DNA from 4 places in the Bacillus altaicus genome. Region 1 is predicted to be linked to each of the others. Evidence: a T-box and tRNA genes for the amino acid it is inferred to sense, from the RefSeq annotation. Region 1 holds a T-box; the other regions hold tRNA genes.
What was found. The T-box of region 1 lies ahead of pheS (phenylalanine--tRNA ligase subunit alpha). A T-box ahead of a tRNA ligase gene usually reads a tRNA of that ligase, here a tRNA-Phe.
Positions count from the first base shown of each region.

Region 2: it encodes a tRNA-Phe, which carries the amino acid that the T-box ahead of pheS (phenylalanine--tRNA ligase subunit alpha) is inferred to sense. The anticodon was not compared.
Region 3: it encodes a tRNA-Phe, which carries the amino acid that the T-box ahead of pheS (phenylalanine--tRNA ligase subunit alpha) is inferred to sense. The anticodon was not compared.
Region 4: it encodes a tRNA-Phe, which carries the amino acid that the T-box ahead of pheS (phenylalanine--tRNA ligase subunit alpha) is inferred to sense. The anticodon was not compared.

Region 1 is NZ_CM143394.1:1,186,057-1,189,290, reverse strand. Features, by position in the region: gene pheT (phenylalanine--tRNA ligase subunit beta) at 1-965, opposite strand, end outside; gene pheS (phenylalanine--tRNA ligase subunit alpha) at 984-2,018, opposite strand; T-box leader at 2,062-2,290, opposite strand; gene ACE38F_RS06255 (TrmH family RNA methyltransferase) at 2,353-3,150, opposite strand; gene sspI (small acid-soluble spore protein SspI) at 3,233-3,234, shown strand, end outside.
Region 2 is NZ_CM143394.1:4,666,040-4,669,273, reverse strand. Features, by position in the region: rRNA gene ACE38F_RS24270 (23S ribosomal RNA) at 1-8, shown strand, start outside; rRNA gene rrf (5S ribosomal RNA) at 58-173, shown strand; rRNA gene rrf (5S ribosomal RNA) at 252-367, shown strand; tRNA gene ACE38F_RS24255 (tRNA-Val) at 373-448, shown strand; tRNA gene ACE38F_RS24250 (tRNA-Tyr) at 457-540, shown strand; tRNA gene ACE38F_RS24245 (tRNA-Gln) at 553-627, shown strand; tRNA gene ACE38F_RS24240 (tRNA-Lys) at 632-707, shown strand; tRNA gene ACE38F_RS24235 (tRNA-Leu) at 725-805, shown strand; tRNA gene ACE38F_RS24230 (tRNA-Gly) at 835-909, shown strand; tRNA gene ACE38F_RS24225 (tRNA-Leu) at 926-1,014, shown strand; tRNA gene ACE38F_RS24220 (tRNA-Arg) at 1,018-1,091, shown strand; tRNA gene ACE38F_RS24215 (tRNA-Pro) at 1,102-1,175, shown strand; tRNA gene ACE38F_RS24210 (tRNA-Ala) at 1,191-1,263, shown strand; tRNA gene ACE38F_RS24205 (tRNA-Ser) at 1,282-1,374, shown strand; tRNA gene ACE38F_RS24200 (tRNA-Ser) at 1,437-1,529, shown strand; tRNA gene ACE38F_RS24195 (tRNA-Met) at 1,554-1,630, shown strand; tRNA gene ACE38F_RS24190 (tRNA-Asp) at 1,633-1,708, shown strand; tRNA gene ACE38F_RS24185 (tRNA-Phe) at 1,718-1,793, shown strand; tRNA gene ACE38F_RS24180 (tRNA-Thr) at 1,818-1,893, shown strand; tRNA gene ACE38F_RS24175 (tRNA-Trp) at 1,897-1,967, shown strand; tRNA gene ACE38F_RS24170 (tRNA-Ile) at 1,978-2,054, shown strand; tRNA gene ACE38F_RS24165 (tRNA-Asn) at 2,060-2,134, shown strand; tRNA gene ACE38F_RS24160 (tRNA-Glu) at 2,136-2,207, shown strand; gene ACE38F_RS24155 (CBS domain-containing protein) at 2,339-2,758, shown strand; gene ACE38F_RS24150 (DUF3965 domain-containing protein) at 3,030-3,234, shown strand, end outside.
Region 3 is NZ_CM143394.1:863,845-867,078, reverse strand. Features, by position in the region: gene ACE38F_RS04540 (L-lactate dehydrogenase) at 1-156, opposite strand, end outside; partial or broken gene ACE38F_RS04535 (anti sigma factor C-terminal domain-containing protein) at 599-844, opposite strand; tRNA gene ACE38F_RS04530 (tRNA-Glu) at 970-1,041, opposite strand; tRNA gene ACE38F_RS04525 (tRNA-Ser) at 1,048-1,138, opposite strand; tRNA gene ACE38F_RS04520 (tRNA-Asn) at 1,145-1,219, opposite strand; tRNA gene ACE38F_RS04515 (tRNA-Ile) at 1,227-1,303, opposite strand; tRNA gene ACE38F_RS04510 (tRNA-Gly) at 1,310-1,380, opposite strand; tRNA gene ACE38F_RS04505 (tRNA-Lys) at 1,394-1,469, opposite strand; tRNA gene ACE38F_RS04500 (tRNA-Thr) at 1,480-1,555, opposite strand; tRNA gene ACE38F_RS04495 (tRNA-Phe) at 1,570-1,645, opposite strand; tRNA gene ACE38F_RS04490 (tRNA-Asp) at 1,660-1,735, opposite strand; tRNA gene ACE38F_RS04485 (tRNA-Met) at 1,739-1,815, opposite strand; tRNA gene ACE38F_RS04480 (tRNA-Ser) at 1,843-1,935, opposite strand; tRNA gene ACE38F_RS04475 (tRNA-Ile) at 1,953-2,029, opposite strand; tRNA gene ACE38F_RS04470 (tRNA-Met) at 2,033-2,109, opposite strand; tRNA gene ACE38F_RS04465 (tRNA-Ala) at 2,130-2,202, opposite strand; tRNA gene ACE38F_RS04460 (tRNA-Pro) at 2,217-2,290, opposite strand; tRNA gene ACE38F_RS04455 (tRNA-Arg) at 2,301-2,374, opposite strand; tRNA gene ACE38F_RS04450 (tRNA-Leu) at 2,378-2,466, opposite strand; tRNA gene ACE38F_RS04445 (tRNA-Gly) at 2,483-2,557, opposite strand; tRNA gene ACE38F_RS04440 (tRNA-Leu) at 2,587-2,667, opposite strand; tRNA gene ACE38F_RS04435 (tRNA-His) at 2,693-2,768, opposite strand; tRNA gene ACE38F_RS04430 (tRNA-Thr) at 2,779-2,854, opposite strand; tRNA gene ACE38F_RS04425 (tRNA-Val) at 2,859-2,934, opposite strand; rRNA gene rrf (5S ribosomal RNA) at 2,940-3,055, opposite strand; rRNA gene ACE38F_RS04415 (23S ribosomal RNA) at 3,158-3,234, opposite strand, start outside.
Region 4 is NZ_CM143394.1:4,880,818-4,884,051, reverse strand. Features, by position in the region: rRNA gene ACE38F_RS25250 (23S ribosomal RNA) at 1-1,176, shown strand, start outside; rRNA gene rrf (5S ribosomal RNA) at 1,278-1,393, shown strand; tRNA gene ACE38F_RS25240 (tRNA-Asn) at 1,402-1,476, shown strand; tRNA gene ACE38F_RS25235 (tRNA-Ser) at 1,479-1,570, shown strand; tRNA gene ACE38F_RS25230 (tRNA-Glu) at 1,590-1,664, shown strand; tRNA gene ACE38F_RS25225 (tRNA-Val) at 1,670-1,745, shown strand; tRNA gene ACE38F_RS25220 (tRNA-Met) at 1,770-1,846, shown strand; tRNA gene ACE38F_RS25215 (tRNA-Met) at 1,904-1,980, shown strand; tRNA gene ACE38F_RS25210 (tRNA-Asp) at 1,984-2,059, shown strand; tRNA gene ACE38F_RS25205 (tRNA-Phe) at 2,069-2,144, shown strand; tRNA gene ACE38F_RS25200 (tRNA-Thr) at 2,159-2,234, shown strand; tRNA gene ACE38F_RS25195 (tRNA-Tyr) at 2,245-2,328, shown strand; tRNA gene ACE38F_RS25190 (tRNA-Trp) at 2,336-2,409, shown strand; tRNA gene ACE38F_RS25185 (tRNA-His) at 2,429-2,504, shown strand; tRNA gene ACE38F_RS25180 (tRNA-Gln) at 2,569-2,643, shown strand; tRNA gene ACE38F_RS25175 (tRNA-Gly) at 2,649-2,723, shown strand; tRNA gene ACE38F_RS25170 (tRNA-Cys) at 2,738-2,808, shown strand; tRNA gene ACE38F_RS25165 (tRNA-Leu) at 2,818-2,899, shown strand; gene ACE38F_RS25160 (YebC/PmpR family DNA-binding transcriptional regulator) at 3,164-3,234, shown strand, end outside.

The DNA.
Region 1 (3,234 bases):
ACAGCTAAAGCTTTTTCACCATTTGTAATAACAAGGTGGTGGCTTTGTAATTTACGCTCTTGATCATCTAATGTTTGAATCTTTTCGTCTTCTTTAGCTAGACGAACAACGATTTCTTTTGAACCTAATTTATCGTAATCGAATGCATGTAACGGTTGACCGTATTCCATTAAAATGTAGTTTGTAATATCAACTACATTACTAATTGGACGAATGCCAGCTGCCATAAGGCGAGTTTGCATCCACATTGGTGATGGGCCAATCTTTACGTTCTTCACCATTTTTGCAATGTATAACGGGTTTTCTTCTTTCGCTTCTACACTTACAGAAATGTAATCAGCTGTTTTTTCTGCTGATTCTTGTAAGTTGATAACTGGAAGTTTCACTTCACGGCCGTAAATAGCAGCTACTTCATATGCAACACCTAACATGTTTAAGCAATCTGCACGGTTTGGTGTTAAACCAAGCTCAAGCACTTCATCATGTAAGTTTAAAATTTCAAGTGCATCTGCACCAACTTCAGCATCACTTGGGAAGATGAAGATACCGTCTGCATATTCTTTCGCAACGAATTTCCCATCAATACCAAGCTCTTGAAGAGCACAAACCATACCGTGAGAAGCTTCCCCGCGTAGTTTTGCTTTTTTAATTTTGAAGTTACCAGGAAGTACAGCGCCAACTTTTGCAATTGGTACTTTTAAACCTTTTGCAATATTAGCAGCTCCACAAATAATTTGAACTGGCTCTTCTTCACCAATATCGATTAAGCATTTGTTTAATTTATCAGCTTCTGGGTGTTTTTCACATTCTAATACGTGACCAACTACAACACCTTTTACACCTTTATTTAATACTTCAACACCTTCTACTTCAATACCACTTTTCGTGATTTTGTCTGCTAGTTCTTGTGCTGTTACATCTTTAATATCTACATACTCTTGTAACCAACGATATGATACGAACATATTTATCCTCTCCTTCCCTTACGCTCGTTTGAATTGTTGTAAGAAACGTACATCATTTGTATAGAAATGACGAATGTCATCTACGCCGTATTTCAACATTGCGATACGCTCTGCGCCCATACCGAATGCGAAACCTTGATATTCTGTTGAATCATAACCAGCCATTTCAAGTACGTTCGGGTGAACCATACCTGCTCCTAAAATTTCGATCCAGCCAGTCCCTTTACAAGTGCCACAACCTTTACCGTGACACATCATACAAGAAATATCCATCTCTACAGATGGCTCTGTGAATGGGAAGAAACTTGGACGAAGACGGATTTCACGATCTTCACCGAACATCTTTTTCACGAATACTTGCAGTGTACCTTTTAAGTCACTCATGCGAATGTTTTTATCAATTACAAGACCTTCAATTTGCATGAATTGGTGTGAATGCGTCGCATCATCGTCATCGCGGCGATACACTTTACCAGGACAAATAATTTTAATCGGTCCTTTTTCTTTATTCTTTTCCATCGTACGTGCTTGCACAGAAGATGTATGTGTACGTAGTAACGTTTCTTCTGTAATGTAGAATGTATCCTGCATATCACGCGCTGGGTGATCTTTCGGTAAGTTTAATGCTTCGAAGTTGTAGTAGTCTTTTTCTACTTCTGTTCCTTCAGCTACTTCATAACCCATACCGATGAATACATCTTCAATTTGTTCAACAACTGCTGTTAACGGATGGTGACAACCTGTTTCAACAGGACGACCTGGCAGTGTAACATCAATTGTTTCAGTAGCTAATTTCGCTTCAATTACTGCTTTTTCTAAGTTGCCAATTTTGTCTTCTAGACGCGTTTGAATCGCTTCACGTACTTCATTTACTAATGCTCCCATACGTGGACGCTCTTCTGCTGATAATTTTCCCATGCCGCGTAATACTTCTGTAATTGGACCTTTTTTCCCTAAATACGCTATACGTACGTCGTTTAAGCCCTTTAGCTCTTTCGCTTCTTCAATAAGCTCTAACGCTTTTTGCTTTAGCTCTTTTAAACGTGCTTCCATTTGGAACCCTCCTAATTTTAAAAATAAAAAAACCTCGCTCCCAAAAAGGGACGAGGTAAATTCGCGGTACCACCCTAAATTGACAGAACAAGTCTGCCCACTCATTAGTTATAACGATCAATTCTGACCGGAACGCCTTTACATATAAATGGTCCTGGCGCCAACTCCAGAGGTGAATTCACTTCCATCTACCATAAGAATGCTTTCAGTCTACGGCACTCTCTCCCTATATGGCGATTTTGTAAGCTACTCTTCTCTATCAACGTTTTTCGTTATTTAACTTTTATTGTATGTTCATTACGAACATATACTTCAACTTATTATAAGAAGTTTTTTATTTGTTCGCAACTGGGCTTTGTAAATAATACGTTAAAATCCCTGCTGCAACCGCAACATTTAATGATTCTGCCCCGCCGTAAATCGGAATATACAAGTTTTGATCACTTTTCGCAAGAATTTCTTGGCGTACGCCGCTTCCTTCATTTCCTACAATTAATGCAAAACTTCCGGCCGGTGTTACTTCACCAAATGGAACTCCATTTTCAAGAGCTGTTCCATATACAGGGACGTTATTTTCTTTTAACTTGTCTACCCACTCTTCTAAGTTCCCTTTTACAACCGGTAGGTGAAAAATAGAACCTTGTGTAGAGCGTAATGCTTTACTATTATAAACATCAACGCACCCTTCTCCAAGCACAACGGCATGAATACCAGCTGCATCAGCTGTACGAATAATCGTTCCCAAATTACCTGGGTCTTGAAGGCCGTCTAATAAAAGAAATTTCCCATCCGTAAGAGCTACTTCTTTCTCATGTTTCTCACAAACAGCAAATACGCCTTGCGTTGTTTCTGTTTCGCGAAGTACTTTTACAATTGCTTCAGGCACAATATACATTTCAACATCATTAACTGTCCAATCTTTCGGAAGATCTGTCTGATCTGAAACGATAAGTTCTGTTACAACTCCTGCCTTTAACGCTTCCTCTACTAAATGGAATCCTTCTACAAAAAATAACCCTTTGTTATCGCGCTCTTTTTTCGTCTGCAGTTTTTTCCACTGCTTCACACGCGGGTTTTGTACTGAATCAATGTTTTTCATAATATGTATTTCCCTCTCTTCTTGTCTTATCATTATAGCCTATTTTTCATACATATTTACATAAAAAAGAACAAAAACTAACGTCAGTTTCAATTCTGAAGAAGAGGTGAAGATAAT
Region 2 (3,234 bases), 1.6 Mb from region 1:
TTAACCATATAATATGAAGCAATGTTATCTAGTATTGAAGGAATATGCCTTCAATAGTTTGGTGACGATGGCAGAGAGGTCACACCCGTTCCCATACCGAACACGGAAGTTAAGCTCTCTAGCGCCGATGGTAGTTGGGACCTTGTCCCTGTGAGAGTAGGACGTCGCCAAGCAAAAACGAGAGAATATAAAAAACTTATTGACTTTATAAGTGAATCAAGTATAACAATGTTTGTCTCAAATGAATATAGTCTGGTAATGATGGCAGAGAGGCCACACCCGTTCCCATACCGAACACGGAAGTTAAGCTCTCTAGCGCCGATGGTAGTTGGGACCTTGTCCCTGTGAGAGTAGGACGTTGCCAGGCAAAATGGAGGATTAGCTCAGCTGGGAGAGCACCTGCCTTACAAGCAGGGGGTCGGCGGTTCGATCCCGTCATCCTCCACCATATATGTCGGAGGGGTAGCGAAGTGGCTAAACGCGGCGGACTGTAAATCCGCTCCTTTGGGTTCGGCAGTTCGAATCTGCCCCCCTCCACCATTTCTTAATTATTGGGCTATAGCCAAGCGGTAAGGCAACGGACTTTGACTCCGTCATGCGCTGGTTCGAATCCAGCTAGCCCAGCCATTAAGAGCCATTAGCTCAGTTGGTAGAGCATCTGACTTTTAATCAGAGGGTCGAAGGTTCGAATCCTTCATGGCTCACCATTTTCTTAAAAAAATATGCGGGTGTGGCGGAATTGGCAGACGCACCAGACTTAGGATCTGGCGCCTTTGGCGTGGGGGTTCGACTCCCTTCACCCGCACTTTTAATAAAATATCTCATACATGTCTTGCGGAAGTAGTTCAGTGGTAGAATACAACCTTGCCAAGGTTGGGGTCGCGGGTTCGAATCCCGTCTTCCGCTCCAATTTTCAATATGACATGCCGGGGTGGCGGAACAGGCAGACGCACAGGACTTAAAATCCTGCGGTGGGTGACCACCGTGCGGGTTCGACCCCCGCCCTCGGCACCATATGCGCCCGTAGCTCAATTGGATAGAGCGTTTGACTACGGATCAAGAGGTTAGGGGTTCGACTCCTCTCGGGCGCGCTTTTATTAACGGGAAGTGGCTCAGCTTGGTAGAGCACCTGGTTTGGGACCAGGGGGTCGCAGGTTCAAATCCTGTCTTCCCGATTTTCCCAAAAACATGGGGCCTTAGCTCAGCTGGGAGAGCGCCTGCCTTGCACGCAGGAGGTCAGCGGTTCGATCCCGCTAGGCTCCACTTTATTTTTTATATGTCGGAGGTATACCCAAGTTCGGCTGAAGGGATCGGTCTTGAAAACCGACAGGCGGCGAGAGTCGCGCGGGGGTTCGAATCCCTCTACCTCCTCCATTTTTTTAAAAAGTGGTTTAGTTACATATAAAAATGAATAAGATATTAATTTTTTCCTTCATGGAGGTATACCCAAGTTCGGCTGAAGGGATCGGTCTTGAAAACCGACAGGCGGCGAGAGTCGCGCGGGGGTTCGAATCCCTCTACCTCCTCCATTTATTTTTAAAACATAATATCGTCGCGGGGTGGAGCAGTACGGTAGCTCGTCGGGCTCATAACCCGAAGGTCGCAGGTTCAAATCCTGTCCCCGCAACCAATGGTCCCGTGGTGTAGTGGTTAACATGCCTGCCTGTCACGCAGGAGATCGCCGGTTCGACCCCGGTCGGGACCGCCATTTTATGTTGGCTCGGTAGCTCAGTCGGTAGAGCAGAGGACTGAAAATCCTCGTGTCGGCGGTTCGATTCCGTCCCGAGCCACCATTTTTTTTATTTTTTTTTATTTATGCCGGCTTAGCTCAATTGGTAGAGCAACTGACTTGTAATCAGTAGGTTGGGGGTTCAAGTCCTCTAGCCGGCACCATTTAGGGGCATAGTTTAAAGGTAGAACTGAGGTCTCCAAAACCTCCAGTGTGGGTTCAATTCCTACTGCCCCTGTAAATTATATGGGCCTATAGCTCAGCTGGTTAGAGCGCACGCCTGATAAGCGTGAGGTCGATGGTTCGAGTCCATTTAGGCCCACCATATATTCCGCAGTAGCTCAGTGGTAGAGCTATCGGCTGTTAACCGATCGGTCGTAGGTTCGAGTCCTACCTGCGGAGCCATGGCCCGTTGGTCAAGTGGTTAAGACACCGCCCTTTCACGGCGGTAACACGGGTTCGAATCCCGTACGGGTCATAAAAAAAGAGTCAGCATATTGCTGACTCTTTTTTATTATGTATAAGCCTCTTTTTATTACCTTATTTTCCTCAAATAAATAAAGGGATTTAGGAAAAGCTATGGTATGTATTAAAAGGAGGAGAGGAAAAATGACACAAGTTAGAGAACTTATGAGTACTCATATCGTACATTGTACCCCATTAGACAATGTATATGAGGCGGCTGTAAAAATGAAGGAAGAATCGGTTGGATTGATTCCTGTTATTGAAAATCAACAAGTAGTTGGGCTTGTTACTGATCGAGACTTAGTTGTTCGTGGGATTGCTGAAAAACATCCTGGATCTAATCAAATTACAAATGTAATGACAACAAACATTGTTTCAGTTTCTCCAGATGATCCTATTGAAAAAGCTACAGAATTAATGGCACAATATCAAATTAGACGGTTACCAGTAGTTGAGAGCGGTCAATTTGTTGGGATGCTAGCACTAGGTGATTTAGCTATAAGAAAATCAGCAGATGATCAAGCAGGGTTTGCTTTAAGTGAAATCTCGGTGCATACGGAATAAATTATGTATAAAGATCAGATACATTATTCTAGCATATATGGATTAAACTAATATGTTAGCGTGATGTATCTGAGACATTATATAATAAGTATAGAGTCAATATTTTTGACAGTTTTTTTAAATTTGTCATTCCTAATTTTTAATAAGAGAAAAAATGATATACTGAGAGATATAAGTATTATGAGAGATTTTGAATATAACAATATTTATTGTTAATGATGTAATAATGAATTAATATTTCCTACATAGATACAAAGGGAAGGGGAATTATATGAGGGCTGTACAGGGCGATCCAAATTGGAATTTGGTTACAGATACATATATAGAACCAAATAATTTCGCTGAGTTATTTTCTTTGCTTGTACCTTGTCATCCAAAAGGTGAAGGGAAAGAGCGAACTATATTAGTATGGAAAGAAAAAGAATTTTATAAAGAAGAAAATTTAGCTGCGTGTATCGTATATGGCATGAATAAAG
Region 3 (3,234 bases), 320 kb from region 1:
ATGGCTTAAGTCCATTGCTTCCCCTTCTGCTTTTGCTTCATTAACATCTACAAGTACGAATTCTTCAGCTACACCTTGGTTGATCATTGAGTAAGCGTAACTACAGCCTACAGCTCCTGTTCCTACTAATACTACGCGATTGATACCTTTTTTCATGTTAATTTCCCCTTTCAATTGTTTACATCTATTTTTTATTATTGTTTAAGTAAGTAATTAAAATACTAATTTAATGTTGTTTAACTTCTTTACATACATATTGTAGCATGGATTATTGTGAATTACTTCACAAATTATGACCTAATTGTGAACTTTTTCACATAGAGTGTAAACTTATCAGGTTAGGTGTGGAATCCATACCAATTTAGGGATTTTGATTAGATTGTGAACGAGTTTTTCTTACACATACCCCGGTAAGTGAAATTATATCGACGATTATTTAAATATATCAACGATTTTTGGGATATATCTATCGTAACTCAAAATATATCAACGATTCGACAAGGTATATCGACTTACCGACAAAACCCGACAACATTAGCCCCATAAAAAAACTGCCTCCAATAGATCACCTATTTAGAGACAGCTTCTTCTATTTATACTATTTGTTTTCCGCAGTAGCTCCTAATATAGCCGCTTTTACGTAATTTTGACCGTTTAATTTTTGTAAATCCGCAGCCGTTCCTGTTACGACTACTCCAATGACTTTTACATCTTGCTCACTTGGTTTTGTTTTCTTTCCTTTTAGGTAGTCATATATACGCTTATATTCCTCATAATACTTTCCCTTTTGATCTAAACCATTTTGAATTGCTAAAAGGAAATCTTTTTCTGTTCCATTTCCAAATCTTTCTATTAGTTAGACGATTCAAATAGAAAAAAGTATACAAAAATCCATAAAAAAATAGACTATCCAAAGTCCACTTTTATACAACAAAAAAGAGATAGCAGATTATGCTATCTCTTTTAGTATGACCCGTACGGGATTCGAACCCGTGTTACCGCCGTGAAAGGGCGGTGTCTTAACCACTTGACCAACGGGCCAAAATATGGCAGAGAAGAAGGGATTCGAACCCTCGCACCGCGTTTGCGATCTACTCCCTTAGCAGGGGAGCCCCTTGAGCCACTTGGGTACTTCTCTATAGTATGGCTCCGCAGGTAGGACTCGAACCTACGACCGATCGGTTAACAGCCGATAGCTCTACCACTGAGCTACTGCGGAATAATTATGGTGGGCCTAAATGGACTCGAACCATCGACCTCACGCTTATCAGGCGTGCGCTCTAACCAGCTGAGCTATAGGCCCATAAAAAGCGGGTGAAGAGAATCGAACTCTCGACCAGAGCTTGGAAGGCTCTTGTTTTACCACTAAACTACACCCGCATTAAATTAAAAATGGTGAGCCATGAAGGATTCGAACCTTCGACCCTCTGATTAAAAGTCAGATGCTCTACCAACTGAGCTAATGGCTCATTTTGAAAGTGGTGCCGGCTAGAGGACTTGAACCCCCAACCTACTGATTACAAGTCAGTTGCTCTACCAATTGAGCTAAGCCGGCTTGCGATTTCAAAATGGTGGCTCGGGACGGAATCGAACCGCCGACACGAGGATTTTCAGTCCTCTGCTCTACCGACTGAGCTACCGAGCCTTTATGTAAAAAAATGGCGGTCCCGACCGGGGTCGAACCGGCGATCTCCTGCGTGACAGGCAGGCATGTTAACCACTACACCACGGGACCATTTGGTTGCGGGGACAGGATTTGAACCTGCGACCTTCGGGTTATGAGCCCGACGAGCTACCGTACTGCTCCACCCCGCGATGATATAATATTTAATTTAGAAAAAATGGAGGAGGTAGAGGGATTCGAACCCCCGCGCGACTCTCGCCGCCTGTCGGTTTTCAAGACCGATCCCTTCAGCCGAACTTGGGTATACCTCCAAGATATGAACTTTGAGTGGTGGACCTTGTAGGACTCGAACCTACGACCGGACGGTTATGAGCCGTCTGCTCTAACCAGCTGAGCTAAAGGTCCTTATGGTAGCGGCGGAGGGGATCGAACCCCCGACCTCACGGGTATGAACCGTACGCTCTAGCCAGCTGAGCTACACCGCCATAAGTGATATTCAAATAAGTGGAGCCTAGCGGGATCGAACCGCTGACCTCCTGCGTGCAAGGCAGGCGCTCTCCCAGCTGAGCTAAGGCCCCATATTTTGAAAAAATCGGGAAGACAGGATTTGAACCTGCGACCCCCTGGTCCCAAACCAGGTGCTCTACCAAGCTGAGCCACTTCCCGTTAATAAAAACGCGCCCGAGAGGAGTCGAACCCCTAACCTCTTGATCCGTAGTCAAACGCTCTATCCAATTGAGCTACGGGCGCATATGGTGCCGAGGGCGGGGGTCGAACCCGCACGGTGGTCACCCACCGCAGGATTTTAAGTCCTGTGCGTCTGCCTGTTCCGCCACCCCGGCATGTCATATTGAAAATTGGAGCGGAAGACGGGATTCGAACCCGCGACCCCAACCTTGGCAAGGTTGTATTCTACCACTGAACTACTTCCGCAAGACATGTATGAGTTATTTTATTAAAAGTGCGGGTGAAGGGAGTCGAACCCCCACGCCAAAGGCGCTAGATCCTAAGTCTAGTGCGTCTGCCAATTCCGCCACACCCGCATATTATATATTTCAAAAGAAAAAATGGGGCGACTGATGGGAATTGAACCCACGAGTGCCGGAGCCACAATCCGGTGCGTTAACCACTTCGCCACAACCGCCATGATTTTCTGGTGCCGACTAGAGGACTTGAACCCCCAACCTACTGATTACAAGTCAGTTGCTCTACCAATTGAGCTAAGTCGGCTAAATGGTGGAGGATGACGGGATCGAACCGCCGACCCCCTGCTTGTAAGGCAGGTGCTCTCCCAGCTGAGCTAATCCTCCGAATTGCCTGGCAACGTCCTACTCTCACAGGGACAAGGTCCCAACTACCATCGGCGCTAGAGAGCTTAACTTCCGTGTTCGGTATGGGAACGGGTGTGACCTCTCTGCCATCATTACCAGACTGTATTCATTTAAGACAAGAATTATCATAACTTATTCGACATTTAAAGTCAATAAGTTTTTTATATTCTCTCAAAACTAGATAACATTAGCTTCATATTATATGGTTAAGTCCTCGATCTATTAGTATTCGTCAGCTCCACATGTCACCATGCTTCCACCTCGAACCTATCAACCTGA
Region 4 (3,234 bases), 1.4 Mb from region 1:
AGAAGGGGTGCTTTCTTAACGGAAAGCCGCAGTGAATAGGCCCAAGCGACTGTTTAGCAAAAACACAGGTCTCTGCGAAGCCGTAAGGCGAAGTATAGGGGCTGACACCTGCCCGGTGCTGGAAGGTTAAGGAGAGGGGTTAGCGTAAGCGAAGCTCTGAACTGAAGCCCCAGTAAACGGCGGCCGTAACTATAACGGTCCTAAGGTAGCGAAATTCCTTGTCGGGTAAGTTCCGACCCGCACGAAAGGTGTAACGATTTGGGCACTGTCTCAACCAGAGACTCGGTGAAATTATAGTACCTGTGAAGATGCAGGTTACCCGCGACAGGACGGAAAGACCCCGTGGAGCTTTACTGTAGCCTGATATTGAATTTTGGTACAGTTTGTACAGGATAGGCGGGAGCCATTGAAACCGGAGCGCTAGCTTCGGTGGAGGCGCTGGTGGGATACCGCCCTGACTGTATTGAAATTCTAACCTACGGGTCTTATCGACCCGGGAGACAGTGTCAGGTGGGCAGTTTGACTGGGGCGGTCGCCTCCTAAAGTGTAACGGAGGCGCCCAAAGGTTCCCTCAGAATGGTTGGAAATCATTCGTAGAGTGCAAAGGCATAAGGGAGCTTGACTGCGAGACCTACAAGTCGAGCAGGGACGAAAGTCGGGCTTAGTCGATCCGGTGGTTCCGCATGGAAGGGCCATCGCTCAACGGATAAAAGCTACCCCGGGGATAACAGGCTTATCTCCCCCAAGAGTCCACATCGACGGGGAGGTTTGGCACCTCGATGTCGGCTCATCGCATCCTGGGGCTGTAGTCGGTCCCAAGGGTTGGGCTGTTCGCCCATTAAAGCGGTACGCGAGCTGGGTTCAGAACGTCGTGAGACAGTTCGGTCCCTATCCGTCGTGGGCGCAGGAAATTTGAGAGGAGCTGTCCTTAGTACGAGAGGACCGGGATGGACGCACCGCTGGTGTACCAGTTGTTCTGCCAAGGGCATAGCTGGGTAGCTATGTGCGGAAGGGATAAGTGCTGAAAGCATCTAAGCATGAAGCCCCCCTCAAGATGAGATTTCCCATAGCGTAAGCTAGTAAGATCCCTGAAAGATGATCAGGTTGATAGGTTCGAGGTGGAAGCATGGTGACATGTGGAGCTGACGAATACTAATAGATCGAGGACTTAACCATATAATATGAAGCTAATGTTATCTAGTTTTGAGAGAATATAAAAAACTTATTGACTTTCTAAGTGAATCAAGTATAATAATGTTTGTCTCAAGCGAATATAGTCTGGTAATGATGGCAGAGAGGTCACACCCGTTCCCATACCGAACACGGAAGTTAAGCTCTCTAGCGCCGATGGTAGTTGGGACCTTGTCCCTGTGAGAGTAGGACGTTGCCAGGCAATATTATTCCGCAGTAGCTCAGCGGTAGAGCTATCGGCTGTTAACCGATCGGTCGTAGGTTCGATTCCTACCTGCGGAGCCATTGGAGAGCTGTCCGAGTTGGCCGAAGGAGCACGATTGGAAATCGTGTATACGTCACAAGCGTATCAAGGGTTCGAATCCCTTGCTCTCCGCCATAAGCATTTTATAATATTTGGCCCGTTGGTCAAGTGGTTAAGACACCGCCCTTTCACGGCGGTAACACGGGTTCGAATCCCGTACGGGTCACCACTTTTGGAGGATTAGCTCAGCTGGGAGAGCACCTGCCTTACAAGCAGGGGGTCGGCGGTTCGATCCCGTCATCCTCCACCATATAAATTATATGAATAATATTGTCGCGGGGTGGAGCAGTACGGTAGCTCGTCGGGCTCATAACCCGAAGGTCGCAGGTTCAAATCCTGTCCCCGCAACCAAACATTTTCGTAATGTGGTTGCTAACACTTATCATATAATTATATAAATAATATTATCGCGGGGTGGAGCAGTACGGTAGCTCGTCGGGCTCATAATCCGAAGGTCGCAGGTTCAAATCCTGTCCCCGCAACCAAATGGTCCCGTGGTGTAGTGGTTAACATGCCTGCCTGTCACGCAGGAGATCGCCGGTTCGACCCCGGTCGGGACCGCCATTTTAATAAGGCTCGGTAGCTCAGTCGGTAGAGCAGAGGACTGAAAATCCTCGTGTCGGCGGTTCGATTCCGTCCCGAGCCACCATTTTAATAAAATATGCCGGCTTAGCTCAATTGGTAGAGCAACTGACTTGTAATCAGTAGGTTGGGGGTTCAAGTCCTCTAGCCGGCACCATGTAAGTTTCGGAGGGGTAGCGAAGTGGCTAAACGCGGCGGACTGTAAATCCGCTCCTTTGGGTTCGGCAGTTCGAATCTGCCCCCCTCCACCAGTTATATAGGGGCATAGTTTAAAGGTAGAACTGAGGTCTCCAAAACCTCCAGTGTGGGTTCAATTCCTACTGCCCCTGCCAAATATATAAACACAACATGGCGGTTGTGGCGAAGTGGTTAACGCACCGGATTGTGGCTCCGGCATTCGTGGGTTCAATTCCCATCAGTCGCCCCATTTTTATTTTTTAAAATTACAAATAAATTAATGGATACTTACATATAATTAAGTAAAACTTCGGTGGGCTATAGCCAAGCGGTAAGGCAACGGACTTTGACTCCGTCATGCGCTGGTTCGAATCCAGCTAGCCCAGCCATTTTTGCGGAAGTAGTTCAGTGGTAGAATACAACCTTGCCAAGGTTGGGGTCGCGGGTTCGAATCCCGTCTTCCGCTCCATTTTAACTTCATATGGCGGCATAGCCAAGTGGTAAGGCAGAGGTCTGCAAAACCTTTACCACCGGTTCAAATCCGGTTGCCGCCTTTATTTTATGCCGATGTGGCGGAATTGGCAGACGCGCACGACTCAAAATCGTGTTCCTTCGGGAGTGTCGGTTCGACCCCGACCATCGGTATCGGTGAATTAAAAAAGACCCTAACAGAAATGTTAGGGTTTTTTTTGTTAAATTATGCTATGTGATTCTAAAATTCGTAATAAACTTAGGAATTCATGTATAATATAACTTGTCGAAAGAACAAAATGATAATGATTTATATTATGTCTGTAATATGAATCAAAAATGAACTTTTTATATTTCTTTTAAAAATGTGTTGAATACACATTATATTTCATATTAATATTTTTATGTAGATTTAAAATGGGAAAGAGAGTGGAAAGTATGGGCCGTAAATGGAACAATATTAAAGAAAAAAAAGCATCAAAAGATGCAAATACAAGCCGTATATATGC